DNA from 3 places in the Marinobacter sp. LM1 genome. Region 1 is predicted to be linked to each of the others. Evidence: predicted binding sites of a transcription regulator. Region 1 holds the regulator's gene; each other region holds the start of a gene.

The links. The regulator FliA, encoded in region 1, starts transcription of late flagellar genes. The targets are predictions, from matches to a motif close to CTAAAGTTTNNNNNNNNNNNGCCGNTAA.
Region 2: a site for FliA is predicted at 768-795, ahead of OZ656_RS13485 (flagellin). Genes of this name have one in related genera too.
Region 3: a site for FliA is predicted at 1,278-1,305, ahead of OZ656_RS18905 (methyl-accepting chemotaxis protein). Genes of this name have one in related genera too.

Annotation. Positions count from the first base shown of each region.
Region 1 is NZ_CP114373.1:1,689,885-1,692,088, reverse strand. It holds gene OZ656_RS07925 (protein phosphatase CheZ) at 1-289, opposite strand, end outside; gene cheY (chemotaxis response regulator CheY) at 311-694, opposite strand; gene OZ656_RS07915 (RNA polymerase sigma factor FliA) at 855-1,598, opposite strand; gene OZ656_RS07910 (MinD/ParA family protein) at 1,631-2,204, opposite strand, start outside.
Region 2 is NZ_CP114373.1:2,885,321-2,887,524, reverse strand. It holds gene OZ656_RS13490 (FkbM family methyltransferase) at 1-729, shown strand, start outside; gene OZ656_RS13485 (flagellin) at 881-2,204, shown strand, end outside.
Region 3 is NZ_CP114373.1:4,033,611-4,035,814, reverse strand. It holds gene OZ656_RS18905 (methyl-accepting chemotaxis protein) at 1-1,174, opposite strand, end outside; gene uvrD (DNA helicase II) at 1,427-2,204, shown strand, end outside.

The DNA of each region.
Region 1 (2,204 bases):
CATAGGCCAGACGGTCAGAAGCGTCGCTCATCTTCGACAGGACTTCTTTCTGCTCGGCATTACGCGGGTCTATCTGGAAGTTCCGGATTGCCTCATGGAGGCTGCGGGTCAGTCGCCCCACTTCCCGATACAGACTCTGATCGCGAACCTCGCTCAGTTCATTGATCAGGGTCATCGCCTTGGCATAATTCCCGGCGTTTACATTCTCGGCCAGGTCGGAGGCCTGCTTTTGAAGCTTCTCCGCCACCTCCGGATCAAGGCCCTGATGGTTCTGTTTGGTATCACTCATGGCGAGCCATCCGACCTCTGGTTACTGGATTCGTTCGAAGATTTTCTCGATCTTTTCCTTCAGCACGGCTGCCGTGAAAGGCTTGACCACATACCCGTTCACCCCGGCCTGAGCCGCAGCCACGATCTGGTCCCGCTTGGCCTCCGCCGTTACCATCAGAACCGGCAGGTTCTTCAGATTTTCATCAGCACGGACAGCCTTCAGAAGGTCAAAGCCCGACATGCCGGGCATGTTCCAGTCAGTCACCAGGAAGTCATACTTGCCGCTTCGGAGCATGGGCAACGCGGTGTTGCCATCGTCTGCTTCATCCGTATTGGTGAAGCCGAGATCTCGCAGCAGGTTTTTGATGATGCGTCGCATTGTGGAGAAGTCATCCACAATGAGAATTTTCATGTTCTTGTCCAATGGGACCTCCAGTCAGTAACACCCGGAATTCATTCAGCCTTTTGGAAGTCTAGCAGGCTGCTACCTTAAGCGCTTATTGTGTGGTGTTTGCGCACGTTGTAAAGCATCGTTTACCAAAAGCTACACAGCTTGCTGAAAGCGAAACACAGCACCTGGCCGATCAGTCGTTGTCACCATCCCGCCACTCGGCCAACCGGCTGCGAAGTCTCAACGCCGCCTGGCTGTGAATCTGGCTTACCCGGCTCTCACTGACCCCAAGCACCGCACCGATTTCCTTGAGGTTGAGCTCCTCCTGGTAATACAGGCTCAATACCAGTTTTTCACGCTCAGGCAACTGCTCAATGGCGTCTGCCAGACTGCGCTGGAAAGCGCCTGAAGCAATACCGTCCAGCGGATTATCACTCGCTTCTGCTTCTTCTATCGGCAGCTCGCCGGATTCATTGAGCTCATCAAGACTAAAAAGTCTACCGCTGTTCGCGTCGGCAAGTGAGGCATGATACTCGTCCAGACCAATGCCAAGCTCTTCAGCTACTTCGGCATCCTGGGCCTCGCGCCCGGTACGATCTTCCACTTGTTTGATAGCACTGGCGATTCGCCGGGCGTTGCGATGCACTGAGCGGGGCACCCAGTCGCCCTTGCGGATCTCATCCACCATGGCACCGCGGATGCGAATCCCTGCGTAGGTTTCAAAGGTGGCACCTTTGCCGGAAGAATAGCGCTGCGCGGCCTCCAGCAGGCCAATCATACCGGCCTGCATAAGGTCTTCCAGCTGCACTGATGGCGGCAGCCGGGCCATGAGATGAAGGGCGATTTTCTTGACCAGCGGCGCATGCTCTTCAATCAGGGCTGAAGGGCTCCTGGCGCCGGCCTGATGGTAAATTCCCAGATGTTTCGCCAATGTCATGTATCCGGTTTTCTTGTAGGACTGGATTCAGATCAGACTTCGACGAGCCGCTCCACGAAGAATTCGAGATGCCCCCTGGGAGAGGACGGCAAAGGCCAACTGTCCACTTTTTCGGCCAGAGCCCGGATAGCCAGCGAGGCTTTCGCCCTCGGATAGGCATCCAACACCGCTTTCTGCCTCTGAACGGCTTTCTTGACGGCCTCGTCGTAAGGCACGATACCTACATATTGTAGTGCCACATCCAGAAAACGCTCGGTGACCCGGGTCAGTTTTTCAAACAGATGGCGGCCTTCCTGCTCATTGCGGACCTGGTTTGCCAGGATACGGAAGCGGTTGGTGCCATAATCCCGGTTCATCAGCTTGATCAACGCGTACGCATCGGTAATGGAAGTAGGTTCGTCGCAGACCACCAGCAGAAGTTCCTGCGAGGCCCTGAGGAAGCTGACCACCGATTCAGAAATACCTGCGGCGGTATCCACAATCAGAACGTCAATCTGGTCGCCCAGCTCACTGAAAGCGTTGATCAGGCCGGCATGTTCCATGGCGCTGAGCTGGGTCATACGCTGGGTGCCGGAGGAAGCCGGTACAATCTTGATACCACCAGGG
Region 2 (2,204 bases), 1.2 Mb from region 1:
TTGCCGAATCTGCCGATAAAAAGCGCGTATCGAAAGAACATGCCTAAGGACATATTGAAATCACTTAGAGCATCCTTAAAGCATGTCGATCGATTCGTGGTTTCGACCCATCCGCTTGCAGATGCGTTCAAAGGGGCGCATCCAGATATTCGTGTAGTGGAAAACCGGTTGCCTTTGAATTGGTGGGCGGATCTGAGTGCCGCTAGACGTCAATCTGAAAAGCCAAGAGTTGGGTGGGCTGGTGGAGTTGGGCACACCGGTGATTTGGAATTGGTAGAGGCTGTGGTTCGCGATCTCGCAGATGAGGTTGACTGGGTGTTTTTTGGAATGTGTCCAGAAGGGCTGCGTCCCTATGTAAAGGAAGTGCATGAGGGGGTTAATATAGAGTTGTATCCCGAGAAGTTGGCCTCTATGAACCTGGATCTTGCGATTGCGCCTCTTGAGGACAATCTTTTTAATCGCTGCAAAAGTAACCTGCGATTGCTGGAATATGGAGCCTGTGGATTTCCCGTCGTGTGCAGTGACGTTGAGCCCTACAGAGCGCATGAACTCCCTGTTACGAGAGTCAAGAATCGCTACAAAGATTGGGTAGACGCAATTCGCATGCACCTAAGCGATTTAGATGAGACTGCCAGGAATGGTGATGAACTGCGAGAAGTGGTCCGCCGTGACTGGATGTTGGAGGGTGAGAATCTTCAGCAGTGGTTGCGTGCGTGGACGAAATTTTAAAGCTCTTACATTTTTTTACAAAAGGGTTAGAAATTTTCCTAAAGAGAGTCGGATGGGTGCCGTTAACTGGAGTAACAGGGCGGCGCTCCAAACTTGAATCGGGCGCCAGACCGTTTCAAGAGAAAACGACATCAGTCGAAGGAGAAGCATTATGGCTCTCGGAATTAACACTAACGTTGCATCACTGTCCGCTCAGAATCAGTTGAACCGCTCTCAGGAGCAGTCCAACCAAGCTCTGGAGCGTTTGTCCTCCGGTCTGCGTATCAACTCAGCCAAAGATGATGCGGCTGGTCTGGCAATTTCAAATCGTTTTGAAGCACAGATTCGTGGTCTGAATCAGGCAACTCGAAATGCTAACGACGGTATCTCTCTGGCGCAAACCGCTGAAGGCGCCTTGGGCGAGGCGGGTAACATTCTCCAGCGTGTTCGTGAGCTGGCGGTTCAGTCTGCTAACGCTTCCAACTCCTCCTCTGATCGTCAGGCTTTGCAGGACGAAGTCAATCAGCTGGTATCTGAACTAGATCGTATTGCTACGACGACCAACTTTAACGGTCAAAAGCTGTTTGATGGATCTTTTGGAACTGCGCAGTTTCAGGTTGGGGCCAATGCAAACGAGACAATTAGTGCTTCAACGTCGAATCTGAGAACGACCAGTTACGGCAATAATCAGGTTATTGCTTCTGGTGCCGGCACGCAGGCCTCAGGTGCGACTGCTGACAACGGGATTGCGTCAGGTAACATTGATATTAATGGGTATCTGGGTTCGGAAACAGTAAATATCGCTGCGTCCGGAACGGCCGTGAAAGATATCGCAGAAAGCATTAACGACGTGTCATCTGAAACCGGAGTGACTGCGACCGCGCGTACGGAAGTCGATGTCGCGTTTACTGCTTCTGGAAGCTACTCGTTTACACTCATAGGCGAAAACACAGACGCTCAATCTGTTTCTTTTACAATTGATGCGACTTCAGGTAAGGACGCGTTGTCAAATGCGGTTGCTGCGATAAATGATCAGTCAGCGAAAACTGGTATCACTGCGGAGGTAGCCGATGATGGTCAAAGTGTTGTTCTTACGAACACCGGTGGATCGGATATCGTGTTTGGTAACACGGCAAACACCAGCGGTGGCGACTTAACCATTAATAAGCAATATAGGGACGAGAATGGTGAGGCTAAGGTAGACACGGCCAACGAGACCTTGGCCACTTCTACCGGTTCCACGGATGTGCTGTCTGTAAGTGGCTACTTGCAGCTTGACTCAGATAGGTCGTTTGCAATCGTAGCCAAAGATGGCGCTAACGCAGTTGCTTCGGCCGGATCTGAACTGCGAAAAATCTCCGAGCTCGATATTACTACATTTGAAAGCTCTACTCAGGCGTTAAAAACAGTGGATGCAGCTCTTAACTTGGTAAACTCCCAGCGTGCGAAGTTTGGTGCGATCCAGAGCCGCTTCGAAAGCACCATCTCCAACCTGG
Region 3 (2,204 bases), 2.0 Mb from region 1:
CTTCGATGGCGGCATTCAGGGCCAGCAGGTTGGTCTGCTCGGCCACGGTCTGAATGGTTTCCAGCAGACCGCCCACCTTCACGGAGAACTCATCGAACTGGTTGACCAGGCTGGCAGTGTTCTCGATTTCTGCCATCAGTCGCTGGATGGTCTGTATGTTGCCCTCGACCTTCTGCTGCCCGGTGGTCGCAAACTTGGATGCGTCCTGGGTCTGGTCGGAGGCGCTGGAGGCAAAGCCCGCCACTTCCTCAACGCTTTTTACCAGCTCTTCCACGGAATTGCGGGTGGAGGAGATGGCCTGGGCCTGCTGGCTGATGCGTTCAAGATTGGTGCGGCTGGTGCTGCCCAGATGCGTGGCGACGCCGTTAAGCTCACCGATGTCCTGCTGGATGGTGGCAAAGGATTTATGCAGTTTTTCAACAAAGCGGTTGAACTGGTCCACCAGATCCCGGAGTTCATCCTTGCCGGTGTACTCGATGCGGGAGGTCAGATCGCCTTCGCCAGAAGCCATGTTCCGCAGGGAACTGATGATTTGCTGCAGGCTGCCGGAGACCGATCGACCGATAATCAGGCTCAGTGCAATCAGGACAACCAGGGCGACCACCACGATCGTCACGGAGACGGTGGCGGCTTCGCTGCTGGCCGCCGTGGTGTCGTCAATGGCCTGGGTCAGGCGGCTCTCCATGGCATTACGCATCTGGTCGAGATCCGAGCGCAGGCCCGCCAGGCGCTCGGCGTTGGCGGATGCTTCCTGGCCTATGCGACTGAAATCGGCGGTGCCCTCGATAATCGCGGTGGCGATGCGAGTGGCGGTGCTGTAGTAGCCGTTCAGTTCGGATTTCAGCGCTTTTACGTCGCTCTGCTGGCTCGGGTTAAGCTGGGCAATGCGGTCAAGATTCTCAATAATCTCGGCGAGTTGCTCTCGGGTAGCCGCGATCTGCTGATCGTCGCCTGTGGTCACGGCGCTGTTGATCTGGTTTTCGATGAGTTGCAGCAGACCCCGGTTGATGGTGGAGAGTTCCAGGGACGGATAGAGCTGGTTGCGCACCTCACCCAGTCGTTCCGAGTTGTTTCGTTCCGTGATGATGGAAAAGGCCTGGCTCACTACGAAAGCCACCACGGCTACAATCACCAGCAGCGCGAGTTTGTGTGAGATCTTGAGAGATGAAAGCATGTATGAAATCCCTGTATGCGTGGCCCACAACTCTGAACGGCGCGAGTGTAGGTTGTTTTTTGAACGCATGACACAGAATTAATGTGTCAGTGTGTTAAGTGCTGTATCGGCCACACTGGCTGTCTCTTTAAGCCTAGAGCCTTGAATTGGCCTGTATATACTCTTGAGGGGGTAGTTTGTGCCAGGGGAGGCAGCCGGGCTCTTGGCTGGTATACTGGGCTGTAAATTTAACCAGTAATGAAGCCTTGCTCCATGGATGTCTCTCATATTATTGATTCCCTGAACGACGCCCAGCGCGAAGCGGTGACGGCGCAGAACGACCATTTGCTGGTGCTGGCCGGTGCCGGCAGTGGCAAAACCCGCGTGCTGGTGCACCGGATGGCATGGTTGATGTCGGTTGACCGGGTGCCGCCCACGTCCATTCTGGCGGTGACTTTCACCAACAAGGCCGCCAAGGAAATGCGTTATCGCGTGGAGCAGATGATGCAGATTCCCACCCGTGGTCTGTGGATCGGCACCTTTCACGGAATTGCCCATCGTTTGCTTCGTTCCCACTGGAAAGACGCCGGCTTGCCGGAAAACTTCCAGGTGTTGGACAGCGACGATCAGTTGCGGCTGATCAAGCGGGTGATGCGGGAAAACCGCATTGATGAAAGCCAGTGGCCGCCGAAACAGGCCCAGTGGTTTATCAACAGCCAGAAAGATGAGGGCTTGCGGGCGGATCATATTCAGGAGAATCCGGGCGATCACTTCACCAATACCATGCTGAAGATCTACCGCCAGTACGAGAAGCTCTGCCAGCAGGGCGGCCTGGTGGATTTTGGCGAACTGTTGCTGCGGTCCCACGAACTCTGGCTGCACCGGCCGGAATTGCTGAGCCACTACCAGCAGCGCTTCCAGCACATACTGGTGGACGAGTTCCAGGACACCAACACCATTCAATACGCCTGGCTGCAGGTGCTGGCCAGCAACCGGGTGCCGCTGACGGTGGTGGGCGATGACGACCAGTCCATCTACGGCTGGCGGGGCG